DNA from 3 places in the Yersinia antarctica genome. Region 3 is predicted to be linked to each of the others. Evidence: predicted binding sites of a transcription regulator. Region 3 holds the regulator's gene; each other region holds the start of a gene.

Region 1 (5,192 bases), 500 kb from region 3:
ATGGCGTAATGTGATGCAGGGTGAATTTTTTGTAAAAAATTTGTTTAATTTGTTGTGAGTAAGGAAACTCCTCCACTAGGATAGCCACCGCGAGATGGCCGTTCGCCAGCGAATAGTTGTGCTGGTAGTTTATTTGAGTTCGAGATTCATCTCTGGTGCTACTGAGTGTCACGTTCCGGCTCTCCAGAGTGAAAACATGACACCGCACTGAGCGGAAAGAACTCAAAATAGCGGGATATATTAAAACGATAATACGCACTATGGAGACGTTGCATGACCATGAATACGCCAATGTTGGTGACTTTTTTAGTTTACATTTTTGGGATGATATTAATTGGCCTCATGGCCTACCGGGCAACCAATAACTTTGATGATTATATTCTGGGTGGGCGAAGTTTAGGCAGTGTGGTCACTGCATTATCTGCCGGTGCTTCCGATATGAGTGGCTGGTTATTAATGGGATTACCGGGGGCAATATTCCTGTCGGGTATTTCCGAGAGCTGGATAGCCATTGGTTTAACGATTGGTGCTTATCTTAACTGGAAGTTGGTCGCAGGCCGTTTGCGGGTTCATACCGAAGCCAATAACAATGCACTGACATTGCCTGATTATTTTACCAGCCGTTTTGAAGATAAGAGTAAATTGCTGCGGGTGATATCAGCGGTAGTTATCTTGGTTTTCTTCACTATTTATTGCGCTTCAGGAATCGTTGCCGGTGCGCGTTTATTCGAAAGTACGTTTGATATGAGCTATGGCACCGCATTATGGGCTGGTGCTGCGGCCACCATCGCCTATACCTTTATTGGCGGTTTCCTCGCAGTAAGCTGGACGGATACAGTACAAGCAACGCTGATGATTTTTGCTCTGATCCTGACCCCGATTATTGTTATTCTGGCGGTGGGAGGTATCGACACTTCCATGATGGTCATTGCTGCGAAAAATCCCGCGAATATCGACATGTTTAAAGGGCTGAATCTGGTTGCCATCCTCTCTCTACTCGGTTGGGGATTGGGTTATTTTGGTCAGCCACATATTCTGGCGCGTTTTATGGCGGCAGACTCTCACCGTACTATTCGTAGTGCACGCCGCATCAGTATGACTTGGATGATCCTCTGTCTGGCAGGGACCATCGCGGTGGGCTTCTTTGGTATTGCTTACTTTGAAAACCATCCTGAACAAGCCGGGAATGTGAGCCAAAATGGCGAACGTGTTTTCATTGAGTTAGCTAAATTACTCTTCAATCCATGGATTGCCGGTATTTTACTGTCCGCTATTCTGGCAGCCGTCATGAGTACCTTAAGCTGCCAATTACTGGTGTGTTCTAGTGCGTTGACGGAAGACCTGTACAAAGCATTCCTGCGTAAAAAGGCCAGCCAGAAAGAGTTAGTGTGGGTCGGCCGTGCCATGGTGTTGCTGGTGGCATTGATAGCTATCGCACTGGCAGCGGACCCGGATAATCGGGTTCTTGGTCTGGTTAGCTATGCATGGGCTGGTTTTGGCGCCGCATTTGGTCCTGTGGTTCTTATCTCGGTGATTTGGCCACGAATGACTCGCAATGGCGCACTGGCAGGGATGTTGCTCGGTGCTATTACGGTTATCGTCTGGAAGCAATATGCCTGGTTGGGCTTGTATGAAATTATACCAGGCTTCCTATTTGCCAGTATCGCCATTGTGGTGGTGAGCTTGTTGGGCAATACGCCAAGTAATACCATTACTGAACGTTTCCGTAATGCTGAAGCGGAGTTTAAAACCATTTAATAGCGCACACATGCAGTTATTAATAGCATTTACTGTTGCTTAACATCGCCTCCTGTACAACAGGAGGCTTTTTTTTGCTGAAAATTGCGCCAGATATCGATAAATAGGCTGAGAGGGCGGTGCGACCTAAAAAAACGTATCTTAATGAATTTATTTGTTATTTAACCTAGCAGAAACAACTTGCCACAGTTTGTTTAACAATATTCTTATTTAGCCTCTTGAATTTCTTTTTGCCAGAATGATAATCACTATCGTTCTTAGTTTTACTTTTCTTTACGAAAATTGACGTTACTCATAATTACATATTTATACCCATATCCAGCGCAGGGGTGCTTAGCATGTTTGTCCCATTTCTAATTATGTTTCGTGAAGGGCTGGAAGCCGCGCTGATTGTTAGCTTGATAGCCAGTTACCTTAAGCGTACTCAACGCGGTCAATGGATGGGGGCAGTGTGGATTGGAGTGGTAACGGCAGCCGCGCTATGCCTTGCTATCGGCATCTTTATTAATGAAACCACGGGTGAGTTTCCGCAAAAACAGCAAGAGCTGTTTGAAGGTATTATTGCGGTGGTCGCAGTTTGCATTTTAACCTATATGGTTTTCTGGATGCGCAAGGTATCCAAGTCAGTCAAAGTCCATCTGGAAGGGGCAATTGATAATGCACTCAACTCAGGCCGCAGTCAGGGCTGGGCATTGGTGGCGATGGTCTTTTTTGCCGTGGCCCGCGAAGGGCTTGAATCGGTATTCTTCTTACTGGCGGCTTTCCAGCAGGATGTCGGGATTGGCGCGCCAATTGGCGCAATACTTGGCCTGACCTGCGCCATTTTGGTGGGGATGGCTATCTACTGGGGCGGCGTTAAGTTGCATCTGGCTAAATTTTTCAAATGGACCAGCCTGTTTATCTTGTTTGTCGCCGCAGGCCTGGCCGCCGGAGCCATCAGAGCTTTCCATGAAGCCGGTCTGTGGAATCATTTTCAGGATATCGCGTTCGATTTGACGAATGTGCTCTCCACTCATTCACTGCTCGGCACCTTCCTTGAAGGGATGTTTGGCTATCAGGAAGCACCAACAATCAGCGAAGTTGCGGTCTACTTTATCTATCTGATTCCGGCACTGATCCTCTTTTTCCTTCCACCACGCACTACGGCGGCCACAATTGCCCCTGCTGCGCGGAAAACTAACCAATAATTCAGGAATTTTCACATGTCTAACCGGTTCTTCCGTCGCACTGCATTGCACGCCGCGTTACTGGCACTACCTGCTGTGGCTATCAACGTACAAGCAGCTGATATTCCACAAATTAAAATTACCGTTAACGATAAGCAGTGTGAGCCGATGGCGCTGTCTATTCCGGCCGGTAAAACTCAATTTATTGTTCATAATGCCAGTCAGAAAGGGTTGGAGTGGGAGATCCTCAAAGGCGTGATGGTGGTTGAGGAACGCGAAAATATTGCCCCGGGCTTTACCCAGAAGATGACGGCTGATCTGGAGCCGGGTGAATACGATATGACCTGTGGCTTACTCAGCAACCCGAAAGGTAAATTGACAGTCACGGCGGCTGGTGATAACGCGGCGGTAAAACCGGACGCGATGGCATTGGTCGGGCCAATTGCTGAATATAAAGTCTATGTAACACAAGAAGTTGCCCAATTAGTCACGCAAACTAAAGCCTTTACTGATGCAATCAAGAAAGGCGATTTGGCTCTGGCGCGCAAGTTGTATGCGCCAACCCGCCAGCATTATGAGCGTATCGAGCCGATTGCTGAACTGTTCTCAGATTTGGATGGCAGTATCGATGCCCGTGAGGACGATTTTGAGCAGAAGGCCGCTGATCCGAAATTTACCGGTTTTCATCGGTTAGAAAAAATCCTGTTTGGTGACAACACCACTAAAGGCGCGGATAAATTCGCCGACCAACTGTACAAGGACACCCTGGAACTGCAACAACGCATCACCGGCCTGACATTTGCGCCAAATAAAGTGGTTGGTGGTGCTGCGGGCTTAATCGAAGAGGTTGCGGCCAGCAAAATCAGTGGTGAAGAAGACCGTTATAGTCGTACTGATCTGTGGGATTTCCAGGCCAACGTTGATGGAGCACAGAAAATTGTTAATCTGCTGCGGCCATTGCTGGAAAAAGCCGACCAGCCGCTGCTGCAAAAAATCGATGCTAACTTCAAAACCGTCGATAGCGTATTGGCGAAATATCGCACGAAAGAGGGTTATGAGTCTTACGAGAAGTTAACTGACGCCGATCGTAATGCTATGAAAGGGCCGATTACGGCACTGGCGGAAGACCTTGCTCAGCTTCGTGGCGTATTGGGTTTGGATTGAGGCATTAAGATGAGTAAGAAAACCGACCCGCAACACGGGTCGTATCAACATGGTAGCGGGGCGGCGTTGCCCTCCCGTCGGCGTTTACTGCTGGGTATGGGCATGATGAGTGGTGCCTTGGCTCTTGGCGGGGCAAAGATAGCCCGAGCGGCAGATTGCCCTGCACCCGAGGCTGCACTTGCGCAAGATGAACGCTGGCAGAAGCAGCCCTTTTATGGTCAGCATCAGTCAGGGGTATTAACCCCACAGCAAGCGGCCATGATGCTGGTAGCATTTGATGTACTGGCCACCGATAAGGCGGCCTTGACCCGATTATTCAAACTGCTGACGGAGCGGCTGGCCTTCCTGACCCGCGGCGGGCATGCACCTTCGGTTAATGCCAAATTGCCACCGCTGGATTCTGGAATTATGGGGCCGGAAATTTACCCGGATAACCTGACCATTACGGTTTCTGTGGGGGATTCCTTGTTTGATGAGCGGTTTGGTTTTCAGGGGCAGAAACCACTGCGGCTACAAAGAATGACGCGCTTCCCCAATGATTCACTGGATGCGGGTTTGTGTCATGGTGATATCTTGCTGCAAATCTGTGCTAATACCAATGAAACGGTGATTCACGCTCTGCGCGATATTATCAAGCACACGCCAGATTTACTCAGTGTGCGGTGGAAGCGTGAAGGTTTTATTTCTGCTCATGCGGCCCGTAGCAAAGGTAAAGAAACGCCGATCAATTTGTTGGGTTTTAAAGATGGGACTGCGAATCCCAAAACCAGTGATAAGCCGCTGATTAATCAAGTGGTATGGGTTCAGGGCAATATCGGCGAGCCCGCATGGGCAGTCGGGGGTAGCTATCAGGCGGCGCGGATTATTCGCTTTAAAGTGGAATTTTGGGATCGCACACCGTTACAAGAACAGCAGACTATCTTTGGCCGTGATAAACATAGCGGTGCCCCCTTGGGGAGCCTACATGAACATGATGAGCCGGATTACACCAAAGATCCCGATGGCAACGTGATTAAGTTAGATGCACATATCCGGCTGGCAAATCCACGTACCGCAGAAACTCAGAATAACCTGATGTTACGCCGTGGCTACAGTTACTCGCTG
Region 2 (5,192 bases), 1.5 Mb from region 3:
AGGCGGCTTTCGCTATGGATAAAATCCACCAGCCCTGCACCTTTCGGGCACAGCGCGCCACGGTTTACCGGATGGTCCGGGTCCCCTTCGATATGGAAAATACTCTCTTTGGCGTTTTTTGCGCCGTCACCGAGGCTATACATCAAAAGCCCGCAACCAACGGAGCAATATGTACAGGTATTCCGCGTCTCACGGGCGCGCAGCAATTTGTAATTGCGCGTTTCCGCCAGCGCCACTGACGGCGTAAAGCCGAGTGCCGCGACCGTGGTTCCTGCCATACCGCCAGCGCAGATCTTAAAGAACTGCCTTCTGCTGACCTGCATGGGTCTCTCCTTCGTTCATTGTCACATTATTTCAGTTCACACTTCCCTCAACGAAACCGGAAGCGCTAAAATCGCTTACGCGATATCACCTTTATCGGTGTGGGATACATTCTTCTGGAAATAGAATTATACCCATACCATTCTTAATGTGAATGTTACCACATTGTGATTATGGGTTATAACTTTCAGGGCCGCATAGTGAGCCAGATCAAACCTTCAACAATTGACCTCTCCACCGGAATCTGCGGTGCAAAACAACTTAACGTGCTACAGCGCCATCAAATGACCGAGCCGCAATTGGATTGGCTGGCGGAGGAAGTGCCGGTAGCGCTGGTCTACAACGGCATTTCCCATGTGGTGATGATGGCAACCCCGAAAGATCTGGCAGCATTCGCGCTAGGTTTTTCGTTGTCAGAAGGCATTATTAGCGCCCCACAAGATATCTACGCCATTGATGTGACACCAGGCTGTAATGGCATAGAAGTTAACATTGAGTTATCCAGCCGTCGCTTTTCCGGTTTAAAAGAGCGCCGCCGGGCTATGGCCGGCCGCACCGGATGTGGGGTCTGTGGTATTGAACAGCTTGATGATATTTTTCGCCCCATCACCCCTCTGCCTTTCACTCAGACCTTTAATTTGAATCAACTCGATAACGCACTGGCACAACTCAAGCAGGTACAAACTGTGGGTCAGTTGACGGGTTGCACTCATGCTGCGGCCTGGATTAATCCGAAAGGTGAATTGTTGGGTGGTTGTGAAGATGTGGGCCGCCATGTCGCACTGGATAAGCTGCTGGGGATACGGGCCAAACAGCCGTGGCAGCAAGGTGCTGTGCTGGTTTCCAGCCGTGCTAGCTATGAGATGGTGCAGAAAACCGCAATGTGCGGTGCAGAGATTTTATTTGCTGTTTCTGCTGCAACAACCTTAGCGGTTGAAGTTGCCGAGCGCTGTAATCTGACGCTGGTTGGCTTCAGTAAACCCGGTAGAGCAACGGTTTACACCCATCCGCAGCGGATTAGCGAATAGAAAGACCATACAATTAGTACGGCATTGATAATCATTTTCAATATCATTTAATTAACTATAATGATCCGAATGCTTACGCGGCGCTTACTTTTTTTGCACCGCCCTACACTACGGAGACGATGATTATGAGTTACTCACTGCCATCCCTGCCTTATGCTTATGACGCCCTGGAACCCCACTTCGATAAGCAGACGATGGAAATCCATCACACCAAACACCACCAGACCTATGTTAACAATGCAAACACGGTGTTGGAGAGCTTCCCTGAGCTGGCTAAATTCAGCGTTGAAGACCTGATCAAAGATCTGGACAAAGTTCCTGCTGAAAAACGCACTTTTATGCGTAACAACGCCGGCGGCCACGCTAACCACAGCCTGTTCTGGAAAGGGCTGAAACTGGACACAACCCTGAAGGGTGATCTGAAAGCCGCTATTGAGCGCGATTTCGGCAGCGTAGATAGCTTCAAAGAGAAATTTGAAGCTGCTGCGGCAACCCGTTTCGGTTCTGGCTGGGCTTGGCTGGTTCTGAAAGACGACGGCAAGCTGGCGGTTGTATCTACTGCTAACCAAGATAGCCCACTGATGGGCGAAGCAGTTTCTGGCGCATCAGGCTTCCCAATTATTGGCCTGGATGTGTGGGAACACGCTTACTATCTGAAATTCCAAAACCGCCGCCCAGACTACATCAAAGCATTCTGGAACGTGGTTAACTGGGACGAAGCAGCAGCGCGTTTCACTCAAGCCAAATAAGCCGCATAAACCGTATGTTGCATATCCAAAGAACGTGGAGTTGCAGCTAACAACCCTGTAGCTTCAAGTCCGAAGGATACATGCCAGCAAGGTCATCTTGCTGGCATTTTTATTGCTAAAGTTTAGCCAATTTCTGCCGATAGATTGTCCAAGAAGGGCGTTGGTATTCATGGATATAAAGCTCATGAACTATACCCTAAATAATTCGAGTTGCAGGAAGGCAGCCAACGCACATGCAACTTGAAGTATGACGGGTATATCGTTTGGGATAAGTACTCTTGCCAAGGCTACCCCACATACCACCAACTCCCCAAAATCTTCTAATAACTAGACCTCCCCAAACTCACCTACGCTGATTGATTTGCATCAGAGACACCGCATAACGGAGAAGAACATGGCAGTATTTAGCAACGTTTTTGGCAGCTTTGAAAATATGAAAGTCGGTAAAAAGCTGGGATTAAGCTTTTTCCTGATGTTGTTGCTGGTCGGGATCATCGCCGGTACCACCGCTTATCATTTCTCCGTGATTGAAGATCATGCTTATAAAGTTGACCTGAGTTACAAAGTTAACGATGAATCCAATCAGGCAAAATATAATCGCGCATTATATGAACGTACCTACTCTCTGCAATACATCAAAGAAAATTCTCAACATATCAATAATATAAAAAATCTTCTGACCCAGAGCGAAAGTCTTAGTTGGTCGGCAGATAACCGCAAAACCATTAGCAGTATTTCCGATGTGGTAGAGGAGTATCTGCAGCAGCAGAGTAACTTCGTCAATGCCGTAGCCCATAAAGATGATGTGCGCAAAAGCTGGAATATTTCTGAAACCCAGAAGAACCTCAACGAGCTGCAACAAAGCCTACTTAATGAAGGGGCAGATACCAATACCCAAATCCTGCTAGCAGAGATGAACCAGAAGTTGATGACCGTACGCTACAACGCACGCGGCTTATTGCTGGATCGCAACCAGGATGCAGAGTCCTCGCTGATTACCTCAATCAATATCGCTAATAGTGCCGCAAATGCTTTTATGCCGGTGCTATCGGCCGAACAGCAAAAGCTGCTGGCTCCGGTTATCTCCAGCCTGAGTACCTATAAAGATAACGTACTGGCCTATTTACCGGCTTATCAGCAAGAGCTGGAGACCGGTAAAGTGATGGAGTCGAATGCCAACGAATTGAATAAACTGGCCACCCATCTGTTCACCCAAGAGCTGCAAGGGACCCACGCAGAAATCAATAATGCGCAATTGCAGTTAACTATTGCTGCCATTGCCGCACTGCTGTTTGGTCTATTGATTTCATGGCGCATGACCCGCCAGATCACGGTACCACTGCGCACCACACTGGCGATGGCAGAGCGCATTGCTACCGGTGATTTAACTGCGGCGACAACATCAAACCGTACCGATGAGTTGGGCCTGTTGATGAATGCCGTCGCCCGGATGAATGAAAACCTGCGCGCCATGATTGATGAGATCCGCATTGGTGTCAGTCAGGTGTCTCATGCCTCCGGCGAAATTGCTGCCGGTAATACCGATTTATCTTCCCGCACCGAACAGCAGGCTGCGGCTGTAGAGGAAACCGCTGCCAGCATGGAGCAGTTGAATGCCACGGTTAAGCAGAATGCCGATAATGCCCACCATGCTAATCAACTGGCAACCGAGGCATCACAAACCGCACAACAGGGCGGTAAGCTGGTTAACGATGTGGTGCGCACCATGAACGATATCTCCGGTAGCTCCAAACGTATCTCTGAGATTACTTCAGTCATTAACAGTATTGCTTTCCAGACCAATATCTTGGCCTTGAATGCTGCGGTTGAAGCCGCCCGCGCCGGCGAGCAAGGCCGTGGTTTTGCCGTTGTCGCCAGCGAAGTTCGCAATTTGGCACAACGCAGTGCACAAGCGGCGAAAGAAATTGAAGGCTTGATTGGCGAGTCAGTGACTCAGGTAAATGCCGGAACCACGTTGGTGCAAAATGCCGGGCAAACGATGGAGAATATTGTCCGCTCAGTGACCCATGTGCGCGATATTATGGCGGAAATTGCCTCAGCATCCGATGAGCAGAGCCGTGGTATCACGCAGGTTAGCCAGGCTATCTCTGAAATGGACAGCACCACTCAGCAGAATGCGGCCCTGGTGGAAGAGTCTGCCGCCGCCGCCGACTCACTGGCTGAACAAGCCATTTTACTGGCACAGGCCGTCGCCGTGTTCCGCCTATCCGATGCAGAGGCAGAATCGGCACAGAAAAACGTCGGTGCATCCGTGGCACCTAAAAGTACCCCAACACCTCGCTCTGGCACAGAAAGCAGTCGCACCACTCAGCACGATAATTGGGAAACCTTCTGATTATCCGCTAAACCGCGTTACCCGGCAGGAGTAGCCAATGCGGTTACTCCTGCCTATCTCGTCGTTTCGCTCAATCCTATCGATAACCTCTTTTACCTTGGAACCCTGCGGTCAGGCAGGGTATTCTGATTCTCCCTTCCCAACGCAGACAAGGAGAGCAGATGAAGTATCCTCAGGTTTATATCGGTAAAATCGAGCCTTATAACGGCAGTTCCCCGAGCGCGATTGGTAAACGTCAGGTTCAGGGTGGCATCATGCTCACGACGCTGGGATTGGAAGGGGATGAACAAGCCGAGACCCGCTTTCACGGTGGGCCGGACCGCGCCTTATGCCATTATCCACGAGAACACTACTCCCACTGGATAGAGCGATTCCCTGCACAGGAAGATATTTTCGCAGCACCAGCCTATGGCGAAAATATCTCAACCCTCGGCATGACGGAACAAAATGTCTATATGGGGGATATCTACCGCTGGGGAGGGGCAATCATTCAGGTGACTCAACCGCGTTCACCTTGTTACAAGCTCAACTTCCATTTCGCTATCGAGGAGATGTCGGCACTGATGCAGCAGACCGGTTATTGCGGCTGGCTGTATCGCGTAATTTCCACCGGTATTGTTAGTGAGGGCCATGCATTAGAGCTGTTGGCGCGCACCAGTGATATCTCGGTGGCAGAAGCGATTGCCATCGCCTGGCATATGCCTTTCGATAAAGAACAGTATCACCGCTTGCTGGCTG
Region 3 (5,192 bases):
TGATGATTCCAATACCACGTCAGTTCAGTTCTATGAGCGTAAAAGCTATCTCAACCCATGCCTCGACTCTTCTAAGCGGTTTGTCGATAAAGTGATTGGCGAAATGGCGCAGATGCATAAAGAAGCCGGTATGCCACTGACTACCTGGCACTTTGGTGGCGATGAAGCGAAAAATATCCGTTTGGGTGCGGGTTATCAGGACAAAAACGGGCCGATTGAAGCGGGTAAAGGCATTATTGATAAGAGTGTTGAAGATAAACCTTGGGCCAAATCACAAGTTTGTCAGGATATGGTCAAACAAGGCAAGGTGCAGGATGTTGAACATCTTTCCAGCTATTTTGCCATTGAAGTCAGTAAGTTGGTTAATGCTCACGGCATCGAGAAGATGCAGGCTTGGCAGGATGGGTTGAAAGACGCCAAAGACGCTAAAGCGTTTGCCACTAAACGCGTTGGTGTCAACTTCTGGGATACCCTCTATTGGGGTGGTGCTGACTCAATCAATGATTGGGCCAATAAAGGTTATGAAGTGGTCGCGTCAAATCCAGATTATGTCTACTTCGATATGCCATATGAAGTTAATCCGAATGAACGCGGTTACTACTGGGCAACCCGCTTTAATGACGAAGCGAAAGTATTCAGCTTCGCACCAGATAACATGCCGCAGAATGCCGAGACCTCAGTGGACCGCGATGGTAATCACTTTAGCGCGAAAAGCGATAAACCTTGGCCGGGTGTACATGGCATCTCGGGTCAGTCATGGAATGAAACCGTCCGCACTGATGAGCAGATGGAATACATGATCTTCCCGCGGATGTTGCCATTGGCCGAGCGTGCCTGGCATCGCGCTTCGTGGGAGCAAGATTACAAAGCGGGCCGCGAATATCAAGGTGGCCAGACGCATAGCGTCGATACCAAGGCGTTGGACATCGATTGGCAACGTTTTGCCAACATCATGGGCCAACGTGAACTGGCAAAACTGGATAAAGCCGGTGTGTCATATCGCCTGCCTGTCCCCGGTGCTCGGGTTGTGGCGGGGCAGTTGGAAGCCAATATCTCACTGCCGGGCCTGATTATCGAGTATTCAACTGATGGCGGTAAGCAGTGGCAGAAGTATGATGCGAAGGCAAAACCTACCGTGAGTGGCGAGGTGATGATCCGCTCCACCAGCCCAGACGGTAAGCGTAGTAGCCGTGCTGAGTCGGTTAAAGTCTGAAAATTGGTAATATCGAGCTGTGTCTAATGTTATCTCCTGTTTGCTTTATTTTTTGGCTAAACAAATTTAAGTGAAGTTGAGTTGATGGTTTTTCCCCCGGCAGGTCCGGGGTTTTTTTTGCTGTAAAATTGATGCAGCTCGCTAAAAGGGGGAGAGTCAATAAATGGGGGCGATAAACAGTGAATTTGTCACTCAGGAAAGATCAATAACGGGATAGATACCCAATGTTATTGGTGTTGCAGATAGCTAGCAGGCGAACGAACCCAGAACATCGCTAATACTCTAGTGGCTTTCAGTACCAAGGGGATAAATATCAAGGACATAAATAAGAACGACCACCTGACTCCCAACCGAGAGATACTCAGGTATAGAACGGGAAAGGTGGCCATCTTGCTGATAGCTTATGTTAACCAAACAGTAGAACCTATCAATCTGGATTAAACATAAGCCGTAGTGTATTCAGTGCTTAAAATCTTTATAAGATAATGCTTTCAAAGCACATTATCTTTTATCGTGTGCCGACTCGTTTTCACGGCAATCACCGGTCTCACAATGGCCGTACAGATACAGACTGTGATTGGTCAGCTTGATACCATGCTGTTTAGAAATTTCACGTTGAAGCGATTCAATGGATTCATTGCTAAACTCAATCACTTTGCCGCAATCCAGGCAAATCAAGTGATCATGATGATGCTGCTGCGTCAGCTCAAAGACTGATTTACCGCCTTCGAAATTGTGGCGGGTAACAATACCGGCATCATCAAACTGGTTCAGTACGCGGTAAACCGTGGCTAAACCAATCTCTTCACCAATATCGATCAGCTTTTTATAAAGATCTTCCGCGCTGACGTGGTGGCACGCCGGATCTTGCAACACTTCCAGAATTTTAAGCCGGGGCAGTGTTACTTTAAGGCCTGCGTTTTTTAAGGCTTTGTTGTTGTCAGTCATGCGGATTCAGTCCTGTTACTATCGTTTCAAATTAAGGCTGTTCAGCCTATGACATCCGTGGCGCAATAATTACAATTGCGTCTCATTATAGAACTGCTAGCCCCAAATGAAAACCGTGGTTGTTAACAAAGATATAATTGCACACTTTGTAAGATTAATCATGCAGTGTATTGATGAATGGGGATAACACATCATTTAAGTGTACAGTGACGAGGGATAAAGTTACAAATTTGTAGCAGTTTATTTTCATTTTGCGCGCAGGAAGATGTGGATATGTGGGCCGCTTAACAAAGCACAATCGGATAGCCGGACGCGCTGTTCACCATGGATGGGAGCTAAAGAGAGAGAGAACAACGTTATGACAAAAAGCACAGCTCAAAAGGATAAAAGGCAACGGAAACGCCCGGCAGTGTTGAACACGACCATAGCGTTTCCGACAGGCTTGATTAACCCACTATCTCAGACAGGCTCAGTTCTTCAGTAATCTGTTTTACCCATGCCTCAACCCGCTCATTGGTAAGTTCTGGCTGACGGTCTTCATCAATTGCCAGACCAATAAAGTGGTCGTCATCCGCCAGACCTTTGGACGCTTCAAAATGGTAGCCCGCGGTTGGCCAATGGCCCACGATTGCGGCACCACGTGGCTCAATGATGTCGCGCACGGTACCCATCGCATCACAGAAATATTCTGCGTAGTCTTCCTGGTCACCACAACCAAACAGCGCCACCAACTTGCCATTGAAATCGATCTCTTCCAGTGTTGGGAAGAAATCATCCCAATCACACTGCGCTTCGCCGTAATACCAGGTTGGGATCCCAATCAGCAAAATATCGAAGCCTTCTAAATCTTCTTTACTGCTTTTGGCAATGTCGTGAACCTCAGCAACATCTTTGCCCAGTTGCTTTTGGATCATCTTGGCAATGTTTTCAGTATTGCCAGTATCGCTGCCAAAGAAAATGCCTACAGTTGCCATATAGCTAAATACCTTTTAAATTCAAATAGTTATGCAAATTACTGAGCGTTCTGCCCAATATTATAACACATGTATAGGGCGACATAATGCCAGAGAACCCCATCAGGCTTTTATCAAGTTTATGCGATATTAAATTTTTGTGAGTCGCTCAACCTTATAACACCATTGCCGATAACCGTTGTGTAACTGAATAGTTGCAATTTGCGGTGCCAGGGGGAAACCCGTCAGATGAAGGTCTGCCGGCAAAGGAGTTGTCGTTAGCTGTATGAACGTCCTTTATTGCTTTTCGGTCATCAAATAACACCAGAGTCTCTAACGATAACTATCCGATATATAAGGGGAACGAACATGCAGTTTTTAAAAAATATTACTATCAGGGCGGCATTGCTTTGGGTACTTGGCGCATTTTGTCTGCTCTGGGGCGGTGTATCGGCCTATACCTTGTTATCACTCAACCAACTGACACAATCCTCCAACGCGAATACTGTGTTGGTTGAAAATATGAATTTGGTTAATCAGGGGACGGATCAATATTTCCGTATGGTGACACGTCTGTCTCGTTCAGTAGATTACCGCCAGAGCGGTAATATCGTGGATGCTGACAAAGAATTGAAATCATCCCATGTTGCATTGGAAAACCTGAAACAAAAGTTGGCAGAATTTAAAACTATTGACCATGCACAGTTAGACTCCGCTTTGGTTAGCGGCGTGATTGATGGATGGAGTGGGTTAATTGAACAAGGGGTTACGCCGCTGTATCAAGCTGCAATGGACAATAACAGCGCCGCTTATCAGGATTTAGCGAAAAAAACGGTACCTGCATTGAGTCGCCAGTATGGTTCAGTGGCTGAAAAGTTTAATCAGGCGGCATCAAAAGCTATCGGGGTGGCTAAAGATCAATTCTCTCATTTGACCAAAGTGAGCAGCATTACCCTTATCTCAGCGCTGATCGCCGGTCTGGTGATTTTACTGGCAACAGATCGCTATCTGGTTGCCAACCTGGTGCGCCCACTGGACGATATTCGCGAGCATTTTCGCGTGATTGCTTCTGGTCAGCTTGGTCTGCCTATTGCTGATTTTGGTCGCAACTGTGTTGGGCGGTTATTCCCGCTGCTGCGTGATGTACAAACCAGTTTGGTGAATACTGTTCAGGCAATTCGTAGTAACACCGATGGGATCTATCATGGTGCAGCCGAGATTTCAGCCGGTAACACCGATTTGTCATCCCGCACTGAGCAGCAAGCTGCGGCGCTTGAAGAAACAGCGGCTAGCATGGAGCAGTTAACCGCAACCGTAAAACACAATGCTGATAATGCACACCATGCCAGTCAACTGGCGGCGAATGCCTCCGCCACCGCGAAAAAGGGCGGAATATTGGTAGCAGATGTGGTTAACACCATGAATGAGATTTCAGCCAGTTCGCGGAAAATAGCCGATATCACGACGGTAATTAACAGCATTGCTTTTCAGACTAACATTTTGGCACTGAATGCAGCCGTTGAAGCCGCCCGTGCCGGTGAACAAGGTCGTGGCTTTGCTGTGGTTGCCAGCGAGGTGCGTAATCTTGCACAACGCAGTGCACAGGCCGCGAAGGAGATTGATGGCTTGATTAATGAGTCGGTTAGCCGTGTCAGTAGTGGTTCGGCCTTGGTGGAAAGTGCTGGTATTACTATGGATGAAATTGTTCGTTCCATCACCAATGTGACCGATTTAATGGGTGAGATAGCTTCTGCATCTGATGAACAGAGCAAAGGTATTAGCCAGGTCGGACAAGCGGTGGCAGAAATGGACAGTGTGACACAGCAAAATGCCGCGTTAGTACAGCAAGCTTCCCGTGCTGCGGCCTCGCTAGAAGAGCAGGCCACTCAGTTAAACCGGGCGGTGGCCGTGTTTAAACTAAAGGCAGATGACGAACGAGTAAAACCGGCAGTGAAAACACGGGCAAATCCGTTAACCGCAGCACCTGCCAGCGCGAGAGTGGATAACAACGCAAACTGGGAAACATTCTAAAAACCGCTAACAGCCCGGTGACTTCAGTATGAGCGGGGTAAAGTAAA

The links. The regulator Fur, encoded in region 3, represses iron uptake genes when iron is present. The targets are predictions, from matches to a motif close to ATAATAATGAGAACNACTATCAA.
Positions count from the first base shown of each region.
Region 1: a site for Fur is predicted at 1,997-2,019, ahead of efeU (iron uptake transporter permease EfeU). Genes of this name have one in related genera too.
Region 2: a site for Fur is predicted at 1,374-1,396, ahead of sodA (superoxide dismutase [Mn]). Genes of this name have one in related genera too.

Region 1 is NZ_JBSJQF010000001.1:2,010,325-2,015,516, forward strand. It holds gene putP (sodium/proline symporter PutP) at 274-1,758, shown strand; gene efeU (iron uptake transporter permease EfeU) at 2,097-2,945, shown strand; gene efeO (iron uptake system protein EfeO) at 2,961-4,088, shown strand; gene efeB (iron uptake transporter deferrochelatase/peroxidase subunit) at 4,098-5,192, shown strand, end outside.
Region 2 is NZ_JBSJQF010000001.1:47,885-53,076, reverse strand. It holds gene fdnG (formate dehydrogenase-N subunit alpha) at 1-323, opposite strand, end outside; gene fdhD (formate dehydrogenase accessory sulfurtransferase FdhD) at 495-1,349, shown strand; gene sodA (superoxide dismutase [Mn]) at 1,475-2,098, shown strand; gene ACWJJO_RS00210 (methyl-accepting chemotaxis protein) at 2,493-4,454, shown strand; gene yiiM (6-hydroxyaminopurine reductase) at 4,616-5,192, shown strand, end outside.
Region 3 is NZ_JBSJQF010000001.1:1,513,948-1,519,139, forward strand. It holds gene ACWJJO_RS06990 (beta-N-acetylhexosaminidase) at 1-1,213, shown strand, start outside; gene fur (ferric iron uptake transcriptional regulator) at 1,715-2,161, opposite strand; gene fldA (flavodoxin FldA) at 2,608-3,135, opposite strand; gene ACWJJO_RS07005 (methyl-accepting chemotaxis protein) at 3,484-5,145, shown strand.